Regions from separate parts of the Trichlorobacter sp. genome, predicted to be linked through region 2. Evidence: riboswitches for the same ligand, from Rfam matches in the RefSeq annotation. Region 2 holds a riboswitch; the other holds the start of a gene.
What was found. Region 2 has a riboswitch for thiamine pyrophosphate ahead of thiD (bifunctional hydroxymethylpyrimidine kinase/phosphomethylpyrimidine kinase). Riboswitches for the same ligand answer to the same signal wherever they lie in the genome.
Positions count from the first base shown of each region.

Region 1 (9,599 bases), on a different contig from region 2:
CTGCCCAAGCATCTGGACGAGAAGGTGGCCCGGCTGCAACTCCGCAAGCTGAACGTGCAACTGACCACCCTGACCAAGCAGCAGGCCGACTACATCGGTGTGCCGGTGGAAGGCCCCTACAAGGCCGAACACTACCGCTACTAGCCACTCGGCACGAACAAAACTCAAACGGGACGGTATCTGACGATGCCGTCCCGTTTGCATTCAGGGCAGAGTCCGTTTACAACTGTCTACACCATTAGATCACTTTGACATCTGGCTATTCCACGCTAGTATGTACACCATTACCATGACAGAACACGATGCCAACGCCCGCATAGAGCAGTTACGCACCGAGCTTGCCGCTTCGCAGGAACGTGAACGGGCATCGTTTGCCTATATCCGCCAAAAGATCAACCAGCTGCTCAGCCTGATGGGGACGCTGCCGCTCAAGCCGGAAGAACTGGATGACCAGCACCTGATCACCATCGATCCGATCGGCATCGTAGCCGAATCGTTCCGGCAGGTGCTGGACAATCTGCACACGACCAACACCGACCTGCGGCTGGCCAACGATGAGATCAAGGCGATCTTCGATTCGGCAGGGGCCGGCATCCTGGTGCTGGATGTCAACCTGAACGCCCTGGCCTACAACAGCCGCCTACAGGAGATGCTCAACATCAGCGAGCCCTCCAACGGCCAGCCGCAAGTCTGCCGCACAGTGGTCGGCTGCCCGGAATGTCCGATGCCGGGGTGCGTCGCCTCGTGCATCCTGGAGACCGGCGAATCAATCCACCAGGTTGATCGCGTGCTGCGGGACCGCCACTATTCCATCGCCGGTGCGCCGATCTACAACGATGAAGGCGCTATCCACCGCATCATCCTGCTCTACTCCGACATCACCGACCGCAAACAGGCCGAATTGGCGATCCACCAGCTGGCCTACTACGACACCCTGACCAACCTGCCCAACCGTGCCCTGCTGCAGGACCGTCTGACCCAGCTGATCAACCAGGCCGACCGTGAGCGCAGCAAGGTGGCGGTGCTGTTCCTTGACCTGGACCACTTCAAGTCGATCAACGATTCCCTGGGCCATGCCGCCGGTGATGAGCTGCTGCAGGAGGTCGCCCGCCGCCTGAGCGATCTGATGCGCACCTCAGACACTATCTCGCGGCTGGGGGGCGATGAATTCGTGATCCTGTTGCCCGGCATCCGCCACGAGGAGTATGTGGCCGATATCGCTACCAAGCTGCTGGAGACCCTGACCCGGCCGGTGCAGGTGGCACATCACGAGCTTATCTGCAGCGGCAGCATCGGCATCGCCCTCTACCCAAGTGACGGAGACAGCAGCGCGCTGCTGCTGAAACATGCCGATCTGGCCATGTACCAGGCCAAAGAGCAGGGACGCAACGGCTTCCGCTTCTTCTGCCGCGACATGAACACCAAGGCGATGCAGCGGATGCTGTTTGAGACCAGTCTGCGCCGGGCGCTGGAGCGTGACGAATTCCGGCTCTGCTACCACCCGCTGCTGGATGCCCGCACCAATCAGGTGGTCAGTTGCGAGGCCCTGATCCGCTGGCAGCACCCCGATCTGGGGCTTTTGGCGCCGGAAAGCTTTATCCCCCTGGCCGAAGAAACCGGCCTGATCATCCCGATCGGCGAGTGGGTGCTGCGGTCGGCCTGTCGTCAGCATCAGCAGTGGCGCGCAGCCGGTCTGCCGGCGGTGCGGGTGGCGGTCAACATCAGCGCCTACCAGTTCCGACGCGGCAATCTGCTGGAGACGGTGACCCAGATACTGCAGGAAACCGGCACCGCCGCCAACTTTCTGGAACTGGAGCTGACCGAATCAATGCTGATGCAGGAGCCGGAAACGGCACAGCAGACCCTTGCCCAACTGAAGGCCCTGGGGGTGCACCTGGCCATCGACGATTTTGGCACCGGCTACTCATCACTGAGCTATCTCAAGCTGTTCCCGATCGATCGCCTGAAGATCCCCCGCGAATTCGTGCGCGACATCACCTGCAACCCCGACGACGCCACCATCGCCAAGGCGATCGTCAGTCTGGGCAACAACCTTAATATGCGGGTGGTGGCGGAAGGGGTGGAACGGGTCGACCAACTGGAATTTCTGGTGGAACACGGCTGCGACGAACTGCAAGGCTTCTACTTTGCCCAGCCGATGTCGCCGGAAGAGTTCTCCGACTTCCTGGGCAACAGCACGGTTACGGCTGACCCGACCGGCACAGAAACCCCATGAACGGTCCCCAGTTGATCATCCTGCTGGGGCAGTTGCTGTTGGGCATGGCCGCCGGCTTTGTGATGCACCGCGCCGATTTCTGCATGACCGGCATCTTTCGCGACCTGTTCCTGTTTGGCCGCCGCACCATGCTCTACGCGCTGCTGCTGCTGATAGCCTGTCTGGTGGCACTGTATGCACTGGCACACGGGAGCGGTCTGCTGCTCTACCCCTTCCCGCTGTTCGGGCCACCGTCGCTGGCTAACCTGCTGGGGGGCGTCGTGTTCGGCATCGGCATGGTGCTGGCCGGCGGCTGCGTGGTAGGCAGCCTCTACCGGATGGGGGGCGGCAGCACCCTCTCGGCAACCGCCGTAGCGGGACTGATCGTCGGCAGTCTTGCCTATGTCGAACTGGATGGCTGGTGGCTGCCACGAGCAAAGTCCATGTCCCTCGGCAGCAGCGCGGTCACCCTGCCGCAACTGCTGCAGCTGCCACCCTGGCTGATCAGCCTGCTGCTGCTGACCATTACCGTTCCCCTGCTGTTGCGCTGGTGGCGACGCGGCCTGCTACAGGTTCCGTTCGGCCCCCAAGGGCACATCCAACCCGGCAAGGCAGCCCTGCTACTGGCCCTGATCGCGTTTCTGTCAACCCTGCTGGCCGGCATCCCGTTAGGCGTAACCACCTCCTACGCCAAGCTGGCTGGCTACCTGCTGCTGCCTTTGGTACCGGAGCATGTTGCCTCGCTCGACTATTTTCAGCGCCAGGGGCTTGATTTCAGCCACCCGCTGTTCGGTATCCGGCTGACCGGCGGCGGCGGCCCCCGGCTGGACGGCATCGCCCTGATTCAGCTACCGCTGATGCTTGGTCTGGTGGCGGGGGGCACCCTGTCCGCCTTCCGCCTGGGTGAGCTGCAGTGGTATTTCAAGGCGCCGCTCCGTCAGTACCTGTCGGCCTTCTGCGGCGGCGTGGTGATGGGTCTGGCCAGCCGGCTGGCGCCGGCCTGCAATATCTGGCACCTGACCGGCGGCCTGCCGATCATGGCCCTGCAGAGTATCCTGTTCGTGCTGGGTTTGTTGCCGGGAACCTGGCTGGGTGTCCAACTTCTGACCAGACTGGTGGTACGGTCTGAGTAAGCCGGGGAGCGATCGTGATGGAAGAGATGGTCTTCGACCTGCGGGGCAGGATCTGCCCCTCAACCCTGCTGGTTGCCATGAAAGAGATGAACGATCACCGTCAGCAGCTCCAGCAGGGCGCAGTACGCCTGAGGCTCTTGCTGGAAAACCGTGATGCCACGGTGACCATCCCGGAGATGGCCCGCAATATGGGCTATCAGGTGGAGATCAGCAAGGAAGGGCAGCACTACGAACTGGTGATCAGCGCGCCAGCCTGATAGCGGGCAGTGGAAGGTACGCTACGGCTCGCCCTGTTCGGCCCCGCCGGAAAGCAGTACAATATCCACGCGACGGTTCTTGCCGCGGCCTTCAGGGGTGGTGTTTTCGGCAGTTGGGCGGAATTCGCCATAGCCGGTGGCGGAAAGCATTTTAGGATCAACGTTGTAGTTTTTCATCATGTAGCGCAGCACGTTGGCAGCACGGGCACCTGACAGTTCCCAGTTGGAGGGGAACTGGGCGGTGCTGATCGGTACGTTGTCGGTGTGCCCTTCCACCCGCAACGGGTTATCGTACTGCACCAGGGCTTCGATGATGGTATTCATCAGCTGGTAGCCCTCCGGCTTGATGACCGCCGAGCCGGAACCAAAGAAGCCGGCCTCCTTCAGGCTGACAACCAGTCCCCGCCGGGTGATCGACAGCGAAACCTTGTTCTGGGCGCCCTGCTTGATCAGATAGGCCTCGATGGAGGACATGATCTCCTTGAACTGCTGCTCCTCGGCCCGGCCCTTGCCGCGGCCCTTTTCCAGGCCACCCTGCTTGGGGCCGGCCGGAGGCATCTTGGGTGAGATAGGAATCAGCGCCATCTCCGGCTTGATGGCCGGAATCAGACGAATATCCTCGGCCGGCAGCACGCCTTTCTGGCCGGCAGCAGCCAGGGTGGAGTAACCGAAGGACTCCCGCAGCGACTGCATCAGATCTTCAGATTTCTTCTTGTCGGTCTGCCCCATGGCATACAACGCCACGAACACGGCAAACAGCAGTGTCAGGAAGTCACCGTAGGAGACCAGCCAGCGTTCGTGGTTGGCATGCTTTTCTGGCTCTTTCTTTAAGGCCACATCCGCTCCTGACAGGTTACTGAAAAACGTTACGAGGCAGCACGGCTACAAGGCGCACGGAACGCAACGACTGAGACATAACAGATCAGTTAGGCGAAGGAGCGAGTACCGCGCAACGCAGTAGACGGGCTCCGCAGTAGTTTTTCAACAGCCTGCTCAGTGGTCGCCGCCCACAAAGGCCTTCAGCTTCTGCTCAATGAAGTGGGGGTTCTCGCCGTTCTGGATGGCGATCAGCCCTTCCAGGATCATTACCCGCCGTAGGACCTCTTCCTTCATCCGGATCTTGAGCTTGGAGCCGATCGGCAGACAGATGATGTTTGCCACCATCAGACCGTAGATGGTGGCCACAAAGGCGGCCGCAATACCTGCCCCCAGCTTGGTCGGGTCGGACAGGTTGGCCATGACGTGGATCAGACCCAGCACGGCGCCGATGATACCGATGGTGGGAGCATAGCCGCCGGCGGCTTCGTAAAACTCCACCGAATGTTTCTGATGGTCCTCAAAGGCCATGATATCGGCCTCCAGGGTCTCGCGCAGCTTCTGGGGATCGATGCCGTCAACCACCAGCGAGATCCCTTTCTTGATGAACGGGTCCCGGGCGTTCTGGGCCTCCTGCTCCAGGGAGATCAGGCCGTTGCGGCGGGCCTTGGTGGCATAGCCGATGATGTCCTTGACCACCGTCTCGTGATCGACCTTGGGGGGCAGGATGACGATCTTGATATCCTTGAAGGCCTTGATGATTGCCGGCAACGGAAAGGCAACGAAGGTGGCGCCAAAGCTGCCGCCCAGCACGATCAGGGCAGAGGTTGGAGAGATCAGTGCGCCGATATGGACGCCCTCCAGCACGGCGCCGCCTATAACCGCGCCAAACCCGAGCGCAATACCTATTATTGTTGCTAAATCCATTGGCTAGCTATCCTGGTGGTGGAATGAGAGTTGCGGGTCCGGCCGATCCTGTTTCGGGCGGCCAAATTGTCCCAGCCGCCTACGGGCAAGATATTTGGGGTTAGCTCCTGCGCTGCCGGAGCGCCTGAGGACCATGGTACGATAGGCCACGACCCGGTTCAGCAGCACCTGGGCACGCTCCCTGACCAGCAGATGATGGCCGTTTAACAGGGTTATCACGGTGTCAGGGGTCTCCTCCACCGTCACAATCAGATCAGGGTTCAGCAGCATCACCTGACGGTCCAGGCGGGTGACCAGGATCATACATTCCTCTGGGTGCGATTTTTCACTAAAAATATCAAACAACTAGATAAGGTCAAGCTTTTTCGCTGCAATGCAGGCCAGCACGAGTGCGTCACTTACGCCAACATGGCATCTATTGCGTCGAAATTGATATACTTTTCGGCAGTTGCGTTAATGAGTTCAATCTTTTCCGTATCGTCCGGCCCGATCTTGGAGACGTGCTCCCGCAGCCGGTAATACACCTCGGAGGTGGTTTCAGCGATCCGCATATAGGGGATGTTGCTGTCAACCAGAATCCGCTCGGTTATGTTTGACATGGGGGCGTGTCCAGCCACAATCAAGCCGGCAAGCCGTGCCCGGAACTCAGGGATATGGTGGAGCGAAGAGGCCGTTACAATCAGTTCGTCACGGGAACTGGTGACGATCAGCAGCGTTGAATCTTCAAGGCTGTCAATTACCTTCTGGGAAGAGGCGGCCCCCAGTTGAATCGTATGGCAGATCCGGCTGCGATCAGCCAGATCGCCATGCAACGGCAGCCCCAGCAGATCGGAGACATGCTGCAGGGTCGGGTCGGCCAGGGTACGGGAGTAATCAAAGGCGCTGGTCACCAGCAGGCCATTACGCTGAAAGGCCTTGGTCAGGTAGGAAAGCGAGGCCTCGCGTTTTTCCGGCACCAGCTTGTTGGACATGATCACCCTGACCCGTGCCTGTTCACGTTCATACAGTGGCAGGTTCAGGGCCACCGAGTCGATCACGTTGCCGATGCCACCGCCGGTCACCATCAGCACCGGGGCCTGCAGCATGGCCGCCACCTGGGCGTTGTTAACCCCCACCACCGAGCCCACACCGCCGTGGCCGGCCCCTTCGATGATCAGGAAGTCATACCGTTTTTCCAGTTCGGCGCAGGCCTCCAGAATCGCCCTGCGCGGGGCATCTGAGGGGACTGCTCCATCCAGAAAGCGCCGGGTGGTGTCGCTAACCAGGGTCATGGGCGACATCAGATGGGCATCCTGCTCCATGCCGTAGACGCTGGCTATCATGGCCGCATCCTTGTCCATGGTCAGGCCACGGAACTGGATGCATTTCGGCCCGATCGGCTTCATGAAGCCGACCCGCTGGTACTTGCGCCGCGCCAGGTGCATCAGCGACAGCGAGATGGTGGTCTTGCCACAGTGCTGGCCGGTGGCGCCGATAAAGATTTTTCGACACATAGCGATACCTTTCGTGTCAGATTCCTGGTTAGCCGAACGGCTTGGCGCACAGATCCAGATAGTGCTCGTGCCCGCTGTGAAAACGGATAATCCGGACCCCCATGCCGCCCTTTTTTGCCAGATGAAACAGATTCTGCGGCACCCGCTTGGCCCACATCACCCGCGCGTCCAGACTGATCAGCTGATCGTTGTGCTGCAGCTCAATCCTGAGTACGGTGTTGGGATTACTGACATTGGCGGTCTTGATGAACATGCCCAGGGGCGAGAGGTCCTCGCTGAACGCCTTGCGTGCCACGGCTCCGCCAGGGCCGAACTCAAGGGCAACACGCTTTCTGGTGCGCTGCTTATCCCGCTTGTCAGACATACTATCCCTCCCGTCCCGTGAATACTGGCCCTGACTTTGGAACGATAGCACAAACGTGGCATTTTGCAGCAATGAGTATACACAAAAACCAGCAAACAGGACCGGGAGAATCCCGTTGACATGCCGCCCGGAATCCTCTACGGTTATTGCAGTTCTTTCAGCTTACAATACCAAGCAGTTACCGCTAGGGGAGTTTCGACTGAGAGCAGCCCAAAAGGCTTGCGACCCTTGGAACCTGATCCGGGTAATTCCGGCGGAGGGAAGCGGCCGATTTCAAGCTTCACATGAATCGCCGCCCTCCCAGGCGGTTTTTTTGTTTCAGGAGACAGTTATGAACATCACCGTAAACGGCGAACAACGTACGGCAGGCGACGGCACCACCATCCGCCAACTGCTGGAGGAACTGCAGATTCCGCAGACGCGGGTGGCGGTAGAGATCAACCTGGAGATCGCCCCCAAGGCCACCTATGGCGAACGGACCCTGCAAGACGGCGACAGGATCGAGATTGTACACTTCGTGGGAGGAGGATAGCGTTATGGCACCGGGGAAACTGACGATCGCAGGCAGGGAGTTCAACTCGCGGCTGATGGTAGGCACCGGCAAGTATGCGACGAACGAGCAGATGGTGGCGGCACTGGAGGCATCAGGGGCCGAGATCATCACCGTGGCAGTGCGCCGGGTCAATCTGGCCGAGATGGGCAAGGGCTGCATGCTGGACTTTATCGACCCCAAGAAGTACACCCTGCTGCCCAATACCGCAGCCTGCTATACCGCCGAGGACGCCATCCGCACCTGCCGTCTGGCCCGGGAGGCCGGCCTGTCCGACATGGTCAAGCTGGAAGTATTGGGGGATGAGAAGACCCTCTTCCCGGACAATGAAGAGCTGCTCAAGGCGGCCAAGGTGCTGGTGGCGGAAGGCTTCACCGTGCTGCCTTACTGCAGCGACGACGTGATCCTCTGCAAAAAACTGGAACAGCTGGGCTGCGCTGCGGTGATGCCGCTGGCTGCACCGATCGGCAGCGGCCTCGGCATCCGTAACCCCTACAACCTCAAGATCATCATGGAGGCGGTCAGCGTGCCGGTGATCGTGGATGCAGGTGTGGGCACCGCCTCCGACGCCGCCCTGGCCATGGAGCTGGGCTGCGACGGTATCCTGATGAACACCGCCATTGCCGGCGCCAAGGACCCGATTGCCATGGCCCGCGCCATGAAACTGGGGGTCGAGGCCGGCCGTTTGGCCTACGAGGCCGGGCGGATTCCCAAAAAACTGTACGCCACCGCCTCCAGTCCGCTGACCGATATTATCGGCTCGTGATCGATTTTTCGCTTTATTTGATCACCGACCGCAACCAGACCGCTGGGCGGCCGCTGCTGGAAGTGGTGGAGGCGGCGCTCAGTGGTGGGGTCCGGGCGGTGCAGCTGCGAGAGAAAGACCTGCCAGTGCCTGAGTTGTACGACCTGGCCTGGGAGCTACGGGCCCTGACGGCCCGTTATGACGCACGACTGCTGATCAACGAGCGAATCGACATTGCCCTGGCGGTGGAGGCCGACGGCGTCCAGCTGGGAATCAACTCCTTGCCGGTGACGGCGGCCCGCCGCATCGCGCCGGACCTGCTGATCGGCTACTCCAGCCACGCCGTGGGCGAGGCGGCCGCCGCCCTGGCCAAGGGGGCCGATTTCGTCACCTTCAGTCCGGTTTTTTACACCCCCTCCAAGGCGGCCTATGGCGAACCACAGGGGCTGACAACGCTGGCCCAGGCCTGTGAGCAGCTGCGGGGTCCGGTCTTCGCCCTGGGTGGTATCAAGCAGGCCAACCTGGCCCAGGTGACTGCCGCCGGCTGCTACCGGGTGGCCCTGATTTCCGATATCCTGGCCGCTCCCGATCCGGCCGCAGCGGCCGAAGCATTCCGAAGGGGTCTGCAGTAACCAAAAGGTCTTCAATGTCGTCGTTCTCAGCCCAACATATCCATCCCCAGCTGCGGATCAACTCCTACGGTCACTACCTGCGCCAACGCTTCGGCTGCCGGGTCAGCAAGGTCAACGTGGACGCCGGCTTTACCTGCCCCAACCGTGATGGCAGTAAGGGGACCGGCGGCTGCATTTACTGCAATAATGTTTCCTTCTCGCCCCGCGACACCCTGGCCGAGATCAGCCTGGAAGAGCAGCTGGCTGCCGGCATGGCCTATCACCGTACCCGGCTCAAGTCAGAAAAATTCATCGTCTACTTTCAGAAGTACACCAACACCTACGCTGCGGTGGAGCATCTGGCCGACCTGTACCAACGAGCCCTGTCGGTCCCTGATGTGCTCGGCATCTCGGTCGGCACCCGGCCCGACTGCCTGACCGATGAGGCGCTGGAACTGCTGACCCGGATCGCCAAACAGCACTACGTC
Region 1 is NZ_JAVEPN010000007.1:118,931-128,529, forward strand. It holds gene ahcY (adenosylhomocysteinase) at 1-144, shown strand, start outside; gene RBQ93_RS06030 (putative bifunctional diguanylate cyclase/phosphodiesterase) at 290-2,236, shown strand; gene RBQ93_RS06035 (YeeE/YedE family protein) at 2,233-3,348, shown strand; gene RBQ93_RS06040 (sulfurtransferase TusA family protein) at 3,366-3,605, shown strand; gene RBQ93_RS06045 (OmpA family protein) at 3,627-4,442, opposite strand; gene RBQ93_RS06050 (flagellar motor protein) at 4,599-5,348, opposite strand; gene RBQ93_RS06055 (flagellar FlbD family protein) at 5,352-5,651, opposite strand; gene RBQ93_RS06060 (AAA family ATPase) at 5,747-6,841, opposite strand; gene RBQ93_RS06065 (PilZ domain-containing protein) at 6,870-7,205, opposite strand; TPP riboswitch at 7,382-7,484, shown strand; gene thiS (sulfur carrier protein ThiS) at 7,537-7,737, shown strand; gene RBQ93_RS06075 (thiazole synthase) at 7,742-8,521, shown strand; gene thiE (thiamine phosphate synthase) at 8,518-9,132, shown strand; gene RBQ93_RS06085 (TIGR01212 family radical SAM protein) at 9,147-9,599, shown strand, end outside.
Region 1: linked by a shared signal. The riboswitch ahead of thiS (sulfur carrier protein ThiS) and the one ahead of thiD (bifunctional hydroxymethylpyrimidine kinase/phosphomethylpyrimidine kinase) in region 2 are both predicted to bind thiamine pyrophosphate.

Region 2 (9,599 bases):
GCACGAATTTAAAATCTGTGACACCAGGGGCATGCTATGCATATGGCAGACGCGTTGGTTTCTCCAGCAGTGGGGGGAACCATGTGGGCGGTTGCAGCGGGCGCAATTGGCTACAGCTCGGCGCAGCTCAAGCGTGGCAATGATCAACGCCGGGTGCCGTTGATGGGGGTGTTGGGCGCCTTTGTCTTTGCCGCCCAGATGATTAATGTTGCTATTCCCGGCACCGGTTCCAGCGGCCATCTGGGAGGTGGCCTGCTGTTGGCGGTGTTGTTGGGGCCCCACGGGGCGCTGCTGGCCATCTCTTCGGTGCTGATCGTACAAGCCCTGCTCTTTGCCGACGGCGGCCTGCTGGCCTTAGGGGGCAATATCGTCAACATGGGGATCATTCCGGCCTATCTGATCTATCCATTCTGTTACCGGCCCCTGGCCGGCCCAGCCCCCACTGCGTCCCGCCGTTCAGCTGCCATTATGATCGCCGCGTTAGTGGCGCTTCAGTCAGGCGCCCTGGCGGTGGTGCTGCAGACGACGTTGTCCGGCATCTCTGCCCTGCCGTTTGCTACCTTTGCGCTGTTAATGCAGCCGATACATCTGGCGATCGGTCTGCTGGAAGGGGTTGTCACCGCCGCTGTACTGACGCTGGTCAGTACAGCCCGTCCCGAGCTCCTTGCGTTGCAACCGTCGCCATCACCGGCAGGGCTGCCATTACGCAGGCTGCTGGTTGGCTTTTTTGCTGCAACGGTCGTGATCGGAGGACTCGGGTCGCTGGCGGCTTCGGATAGACCTGATGGCCTGGAGTGGGCGATCCGGCAGGTGGCAGGCAGTGCTGAGCTGGCCAATCCCCAGCATGGTCTGCATCAGGTGATGGCCACGGTTCAGGAGCGGCTGGCACTCTTGCCGGACTATGGTTTGAGGCAGACAACCGCTCAGCAGTCTGCCGCGGGGCCGTCGGACGAGCGCTGGGGGACCAGTCTTGCCGGGCTGGTGGGCGGGGGCATCACCGTGTTGTTCCTGTCGCTTGGGGCGTTACTGCTGGGCAGGGGCAGGGGCAATCCGTGAGTGCTGCACGATGAGCTCTGGTGCCATCTTCGGCTCGTTGCTGGAGCTGCGTCAGCTTGACTTGCTGGCGAGCGGTGATTCAGTGATTCACCGCCTCGATACGCGGGTCAAGCTGCTGGCTGCGTTCGGCTTCATCCTGACCGTGGTTTCCTTTGATCGCTACGAACTGAGCGGCCTGTTGCCGTTCTTTTTTGTTCCCCTGGCGGTATGCGCCACGGCCGGGCTGCCAGTCTGGCTGGTGGTGCGCAAGGCGCTCCTGGTGCTGCCGTTTGCCCTGCTGATCGGTGCCGCCAATCCGTTGCTGGATCAGACGGTTCAGCTGCAGCTGGGCACGGTTGGCATCAGCGGGGGCTGGTTCTCATTCACCTCGATCGTGCTGCGTGCCCTGCTGACTGCCGCCGCCGCCATCCTGCTGGTGGCGGTGAGTGGCGTTCCGGCCGTCTGCGAGGCCCTGGCCCGGCTCGGTGTGCCGCAACCTCTGGTGATCCAGCTGCTGTTCATGTACCGCTATCTGTTTGTGCTGGCTGAGGAGGCGGTCCACGCGTCACGTTCCCGCTCGTTGCGCAGTTTCGGCCGCAGGGGGATGGGGCCGGGTCCCTTTGCGGCCATGATTGCCCACCTGCTGCTGCGCTCCTGGGAGCGGGCCGAGCGGATTCATCAGGCGATGCTGGCCCGTGGGTTTACGGGGCAGTTTCTGCCCAGCCGCCGCTGCCGCTTCGGTCTGCCTGAACTGACGGTGTTGCTGCTGTTTGTAGGGGGCTGCCTGCTGTTGCGCTTGGTCAATCTGCCGCAACTGGTGGGGGCGGCTGCCCTCGGTCTGTTTCAAGGGGTGGTTTGAGCGTATGAACCACCCGATCGTTGCAGCTGATCAGCTCTGTTTCAGCTACCCGGACGGGACCGTTGCGCTCCGTTCGGTCTCCTTTCGCATCCGCCCCGGTGAGTCGGTGGCCATTATCGGCGCCAACGGAGCAGGCAAATCCACCCTGTTACAGCAGTTGAACGGCAGTCTTACCCCCACCACCGGACAGGTGCGGATCGGCGACGTGCCGGTAGCCCCTGCCACACCGCAGGAGGTGCGGCGAAGTGTCGGCATGGTCTTCCAACAGCCGGACGACCAGCTGTTCATGCCCACGGTCTATGACGATGTGGCCTTTGGCCCGCTTAACCTGGGCATGAAAGGCGCCGACCTGGAGCAACGGGTCTGCCTGGCGCTTGATGCCGTGTCCGCCCGCCACCTGGCAGCCAAGCCGCCTTACCGGCTCTCGGCGGGCGAGAAAAAGCGGGTCGCCATCGCCACGGTGCTGGCCATGGACCCGACCGTGCTGGTGATGGACGAACCAACGGCCGGTCTGGACCCCTATGGTCGACGAGAGATCATGCAGTTGTTGAGCACCTTTGACCATACCCGGATCATCAGCAGTCACGATCTGGATATGGTGGCTCAGGTCTGCAGCAGGGTGGTGCTGCTGCACGAAGGAGAGATCAGGGCGGACGGCGCCCCAGGAGAGATATTGACGGATACGGCGCTCTTGGCCGATTGTCGGCTGGAGCCGCCGCTGTCGCTGCAGGCCTGCTGCGTCTGCGGCAGGTGACGGATAAAGGTTAGTGGCTTTCGGGGGTGGCTGAGGTCAGGAACAGCCGGCCGTGCTTGACCCCCTTGACCCCCAGCAGTTCATTGGCGATCCGGTTGATCTCGGCGCTGCTCCCTTTTAAAACCAGTACCTCCAGGCAGTTGTGGGCATCCAGGTGTACATGCAGGGCCGAAACCACCTGCTGATGGTGCTGATGTTGCTGCTCGGTCAGCTTGTCGGCCAGGTCGTGTACATGGTGATTGTAGACCATGGTGACCGTGCCGACCATCTCCTCCTGGCCGCTGGCGGTCTTCTCCTCCACCAGGGCGTTGCGGATCAGGTCGCGGATCGCCTCGGAGCGGTTCTGGTACCCCTTCTGACCGATCAGCCGGTCAAAGCTCTCCAAAAGGTCGCTGTCGATCGAGATGCCGAAACGAGTGGTGTCGCCCATGACCTTCCCCTCTCGTGCCTAAGCTTTAAACCGATAGAACAGGAACGAGGATTTTTTTGTCCTGGCTGCGGCAATCAAGGCAAGCCGCGGAGGCGTACGTTACGGGTACGCCGCACAAGGCTTGCTGAAGAGTGACGCGACCAGGGCAGAAAAAGACGGTTCCTACCTTTTCATTGCTTCGTCCATCACCTTATAGGCGCAGAACTCTCCACACATCGTACAGGCGCCATGCTCGGATACCGGTGAATTGGCGCGGTACTCCCGGGCCCGCTCCGGGTCCAGGGCCAGGGCAAACTGACCTTCCCAGTCCAGTTTCTTGCGGGCGCGGGCCATGGCGTTGTCTTTTTCAATGGCACCGGGCAGTCCTTTGCAGATGTCAGCGGCATGGGCCGCAATCCGCGAGGCGATCACGCCGTTGCGCACATCCTCGATCTCCGGCAGGGCCAGGTGCTCCGAAGGGGTGACGTAGCAGAGGAAGTCGGCCCCGGCTGCCCCGGCGATGGCACCGCCGATGGCGCAGGTGATATGGTCGTAGCCCGGCGCGATGTCGGTCACCAGCGGTCCCAACACGTAGAACGGCGCGCCGTGGCAGAGCCGCTTTTGTAGCTGGATGTTGGTCTGGATCTGGTTGAGGGGTACATGGCCCGGCCCTTCGATCATCACCTGTACCCCGGCGTCCCAGGCCCGTTGGGTCAGTTCACCCAGGATGATCAGCTCGTGGATCTGGGCCCGGTCGGTGGCGTCGGCCAGGCAGCCGGGACGGAAGCCATCCCCCAGCGACAGGGTGGCGTCGTACTCCTTGGTGATCTCCAGCAGGCGGTCGAAGTTTTCGTACAACGGGTTTTCCTTGTTGTTGTAGCTCATCCACTCGATGGTGAAGGAGCCGCCCCGGGAGACCACGTCCATGATCCGCCCTTCGTTCTTCATCCGCTCCACGGTGGAACGGGTGACGCCGCAGTGGACGGTGATGAAGTCAACGCCGTCGTCGAGGTGCTTGATGATCCCCTTGAAGATGTCGTCGGCGGTCATGTCAACCAGGGCCTTTTTCTTGACCCGCACCGTGTCGGTGGCGGCCTGGTAGAGCGGCACCGAACCGATGCAGGCCTTGGTTTCGGCCACGATGGCGCGGCGGATCTCATCCACCGGGCCACCGGTGGAGAGGTCCATGATGGCGTCGGCGCCATGCTTGACCGCCACCCGAGCCTTTTCCAGCTCTTTGGTGATGTCGGTGTCGTCGGCCGAGGTGCCGATGTTGGCGTTGACCTTGGTACGCAGGCCGGCCCCCACCGCCAGCGGGATGCCGTGCTGGTGGGTCTTGTCGTTATGGCTGATGATGATGGTGCCCTTGGCAATGCCGTCGCGGATGAATTCGGGGCTGACCCCTTCGGCTGCGGCAGCGGTCTGCATCTTGTCGGTGATTATCCCTTTGCGGGCGGCTTCTAACTGGGTCATGGCGCTTGTTCCTTTGCGGCGAGATAATGGTTGACCGGTCCGTGTCCCTTGCCCATCGGGCGGGCCAGGCGGATGGCGGTGGTGATGAACTGTTTGGCACGGCGCACCGCTTCGGTCAGCGGTTCGCCCTGGGCCAGCAGGCTGGCGATGGCCGAGGCATAGCTGCAGCCGGTGCCGTGGGTGGCGCTGGTAAAGATACGGTCGGCAGTGAAGCGGTGGATCGTGCTGCCGTCGAACAGGATATCCTGGGCTTCGGCGCCGGTCAGGTGGCCGCCTTTGACCAGCACATTGGCGGCACCCAGGGCATGCAGGTCACGGGCAGCCTGTTCCATGGCTGCGATGGTCGTAATCCGGCGATTCAACAGCCGTTCAGCCTCCGGCAGGTTGGGGGTCAGCAGGTAGGCCTGGGGCAGCAGTTCCTGCACAAAGACCGTCACCGCATCCCGCTCCAGCAGATGGGCGCCCCCCTTGGCCACCATCACCGGATCGATCACCGCCGGCAAGAGGCGGGGTTGCTCGGACAGCTGTTCTGCCAGCAGGCTGATGATGGCCGGGGTGTGCAGCATGCCGGTCTTGATCACGTCGATCGGCAGGTCGGACAGCACCGCCTGCAGCTGGTCCCTGACAAAGCTGGGGGGCAGACCGTGGATAGAATGGACGCCGCGCGTATTCTGGGCAGTCAGGGCGGTTAGGGCCGAGGCGCCGTAGCTGCCCAACAGGGTAATCGTCTTCAGGTCGGCCTGGATGCCGGCCCCGCCGCCGGAGTCACTGCCGGCCACGGTCAACACGGCCCCGCGCGGGAAGGGGGCGGTGCGGTTGAACAGCAGCCTGAGTTCGGCCACCGCCAGTTCGGGCCGGGGGGCTGACAGCACCGATGAGATCACCGCCACGGCATTGGCGCCGGCCTCGATCACCCGACAGGCGTTTGCAGGACTGATGCCGCCGATGGCCACGATCGGCAGCCTGACCTGGTCGCGAACAGCAGCCAGGCCGGCCGTACCGGGCATCTGGGTGATCATCTTGCTGCCGGTGGGGTACATGGCGCCGAACCCCAGATAATCGGCGCCGTCTGCCTGCGCCTTGAGGGCCTCCTCCAGGCTGTGGGTGGAGACGCCGATGATTGTGTCCGGTCCCAGCAGGTCGCGGGCTGCGGCGACACTGCCATCATCCTGTCCCAGATGGACGCCGTCGGCATCCAGATCGCGGGCCAGCTTGATATCGTCATTCACAATGAACAGGGCGTTGCTGGCGCGGCAGAGCTGCTGCAGGGCTGCCGCTTCGGCCAGCATGGCCTCGTGCGGCTTGTCCTTGGCGCGATACTGCAGGACGTTGACGCCGCCCCGCAGTGCCGTGCGTACCCGCTCCAGCAGATTTTCGTGCTGATCGGTGATCAGGTAGACGCCCCGCAGCTGGCGTTCAACAACGCCCCCCCTGGACAGGGGGGCCACCAGGCGTAGTTTTGACGGTTGTGTGATGGACATGGCTGGTCGCCTCGTACGAAAAAAGGCCGCTCTGCGGATACAGAGCGGCCCTGTGCATGACATGAGCTGGCCGCTTTCCTCCGCCGGCATTACCCGGTTCAGGTTCAGGGGTTCAGCGCAAGCGCTGTCTCAGCCAGGTGCTTCAAAAGACGGCTCCCCCAGGGCAGGCACAAACCATACGCTAAAACGAACAGCACGTCAACTGCCCCAAAACATTGTTTTCTCGTTGCCCGCCACCAGGAGCCGTGATAAGAATTCAGGACCATGTTCGATAGCCGTCCAACCTTTGCTGAGATCAATCTGTCCGCCCTGCGGGAGAACTACCGTACCGTGCGTGCCTCAGTTCCTTCCCGTGCCGCTGTACTGGCAGTGGTCAAGGCCGACGCCTATGGCCACGGCTTTCTTGAGGTCAGTCGTGAATTGGAACAGCAGGGGGTTGATGCCTTTGGCGTTGCCTTCCTGGCTGAGGCGATCCAGTTGCGCAAGGCCGGCATTGATAAGCCGATCCTGCTGTTGGGCGGTGTCTATCCCGGCCAGGAGCGCAAGTGTGTCGGTTACAACGTCTCTACGGTGGTCTTTTCCTTTGATCAGCTGAAGGCCCTGGACCAGGCGGCTGCCAAGCTGTATCGCAAGGCCCTGGTGCATCTCAAGGTTGATACCGGCATGGGCCGTCTGGGCATCCCTTATAACGAGGTGCCGGCCCTGCTGGATGCCATGAAGCTGCTGCCCAACATCTGCCTGGAGGGGGTGGTGTCCCACTTCTCTTCGGCCGACGAGCTGGACGAGGCAGGCCAGTATTATACCCGCATGCAGGCCGAGCGCTTTGAATGGGCGGTCAAGCAGGTGCGCAAGGCCAAGTACGCGCCGCGTTACATACATATTGCCAATAGTGCCGGTGCCTTGCTGAAGGATTACCCCTTCTGCAACCTGGTGCGTCCGGGCATCGCCCTGTACGGTGCCCTGCCGTCGGCTGATTTTCAGGGCAAGCTCGACCTTAAGCCGGTGATGCGCCTCAAGAGCAGGATCGCCATGTTGAAATGGGTCGAGCCGGGCACCGCCATCAGCTATGCCCGCCGCTTCAGCGCCAGCAGCAAAAGCCTGATTGCCAGCGTTCCGGTGGGTTATGCCGACGGCTACTGCCGGACTCTGACCAATAAAGGGCAGGTGCTGGTACGGGGTGAGCGGGCACCGGTCTCCGGCACGGTCTGCATGGATTGGTTCATGCTGGATGTGACCCATATTGAAGGCGTTGCGGTGGGGGATGAGGTGACGTTGATGGGCTGTGACCCTTTAGGCAACAGCATCCGGGTCGAAGAGCTGGCCCAGTGGGCCGGTACCATCCCCTATGAGATTTTTTGCGGTATCTCGAAGCGGGTACCGAGGGTGTATTTGAAATGACTAACAAAAAGATCAAACTGACCCAAACGGTCAAGGCGGCCGGCTGAGCGGCCAAGCTGGGCCCGGAGGGCCTGGAAAATGCTCTGTCGGGGTTGAAACGCCCCGTTGACCCGAACCTGCTGGTGGGACCGGAGACCTCCGACGATGCGGGGGTCTATCGCCTGAGCCCGGAGTTGGCCCTGGTGGAGACCTGTGACGTGGTCACTCCGCCGGTGGACGATCCCTATCAGTTTGGCCGGATTGCCGCCGCTAATGCCCTGTCCGACATTTATGCCATGGGGGCGCGGCCGGTTACCGCCATGAACCTGGCCTTCTTTCCGGCCTGCAGTATGGGGCCAGAGGTGCTGGCCGAACTGCTGGCCGGTGGCCAGGAGGCACTGAACGAGGCCGGATGCTGTCTGGTGGGCGGACACACCGTCGAGGATGACGAGCTTAAATATGGCCTGTCGGTCAGCGGCACGGTTCATCCCGAGCGGATCATCCGCAACAGCACCGCCCGCATTGGCGACCGCCTGATCCTGACCAAGCCGCTGGGCAGCGGCATCGTCTCCACCGCCATCAAGGGAGAACTGGTGGAACCGGAGATTGAGGCCGAGGCGATCAGCTGGATGATGCAGCTGAATCGGGCTGCCGGTGAATTGATGCTCCAGTACGCACCCAGCGCCTGTACCGATGTGACCGGCTTTGGTCTGATCGGCCACTGCTGCGAAATGGCCCGGGGGGCTGGGGTAACGCTGGCATTGCAGCTTGACCATATCCCGCTGATGGCTGGGCTGGCCGCCCTGGTGGGAGACGGCATGGTGCCGGCCGGTTGCTACCGCAACCGCGACTATTACGCCTCCCAGTTGGACAGTGGTCAGGTTGACCCTGACCGGCTGCTGCCGCTGTTCGATCCCCAGACCTCAGGCGGTCTGCTGATCGCTCTGGCCCCTGGCGAAGCTGAACAGTTCCTGGCTGCAGCCAGCATGGCCGGCATCTTTGCCCGGCCGGTGGGCGAGGTGCTGCAGCGTCAGGCCCTGCCGGTTCTCATCCGTTACTAGCAGGCTCCTCTATGTACGCCATCGCCTTTGATCTTGGTACCACCACTCTGGCGGCCTCGCTGGTCGAGCTGAGCAGCGGCCGTCGTTGTGCCATGGACGGCAGTCTGAATCCGCAGCGTTCGTTCGGTGCTGACGTGGTAGCGCGGCTGGATGCAGCCGTACATGACACGTCGGCAGCCTCGGCCATGACCGGCCTGGTCCGCGCTGAACTTGGCCGTTTAGCTCAATCGCTGCTGCAGCAGTCCGGTGTTGGAGAAAAGCCGGTGCGTCTGGCGGCAGTGGCCGGTAATCCGGCCATGCAGCACCTGCTGCTGGGCTGGCCGGTTGAGACGCTGGTCCGGCCGCCCTTTCGGCCGCGTCAAACCACGGGACTGACGATAGCTGCTGCAGAGCTGGACTGGGCGTTTTGCGAACAGGTGTATCTCTTTCCCCAGCCGGGCGGGTTTGTGGGGGGTGATACGGTGGCCTTTCTGTTTGGTTGCCAGCAGCAGGCGCCGTCGTCACCGGCCCTGTATCTTGATATGGGCACCAACGGCGAGATGGCGCTGGACGACGGGCAGACGCTGTGGGCCACCTCGGCCGCTGCCGGTCCGGCCTTTGAGGGGGGCAACCTGAGCTGCGGCATGGCTGCCTTGCGAGGCGCCATCAGTGATCTCTCACTGGATGATGATCGCCTGCAGACCAGCGTGCTTGGTGGCGGAAGACCGCTAGGTATCTGCGGTTCTGCCGTGATCCGGCTGGTGGCGGCGTTGCGCCGTAAAGGGATCATCGATCGCTCGGGGCGTCTACTCACTCCCGCTGAGGTCTCGTCCAATCTGGCCACCCGGCTCATGGAGCGTGCCGGTGAGCTGGTCTTTGTGCTGCACCGTGATGCCCAGGGGCAGGTTGTACTGACACAGGGCGACATCCGCCAGCTGCAGCTTGCCAAGGGAGCGGTGCGGGCCGGTCTGGACGTGTTGCTGGAGCGGGCGCGTATACATTGTGACGCCTTGCGGGACCTGATCTTGACCGGTTCCTTTGGGGCGGTTTTGGAGCCGCAGGACCTGAAAACCGTTGGCATCTTCAGTGAGGAAATGGTAGAAAAGTGCCGTTTTGTCAGTGAGGGCGCCCTGGCAGGTGTGGAGCGCTTTGTACTGCACCCAGAGGGTGT
Region 2 is NZ_JAVEPN010000006.1:46,565-56,163, forward strand. It holds gene RBQ93_RS05000 (energy-coupling factor ABC transporter permease) at 37-1,056, shown strand; gene cbiQ (cobalt ECF transporter T component CbiQ) at 1,067-1,894, shown strand; gene RBQ93_RS05010 (ABC transporter ATP-binding protein) at 1,899-2,648, shown strand; gene nikR (nickel-responsive transcriptional regulator NikR) at 2,659-3,078, opposite strand; gene thiC (phosphomethylpyrimidine synthase ThiC) at 3,241-4,530, opposite strand; gene thiD (bifunctional hydroxymethylpyrimidine kinase/phosphomethylpyrimidine kinase) at 4,527-6,011, opposite strand; TPP riboswitch at 6,069-6,181, opposite strand; gene alr (alanine racemase) at 6,276-7,409, shown strand; gene selD (selenide, water dikinase SelD) at 7,406-8,449, shown strand; gene RBQ93_RS05040 (ASKHA domain-containing protein) at 8,461-9,599, shown strand, end outside.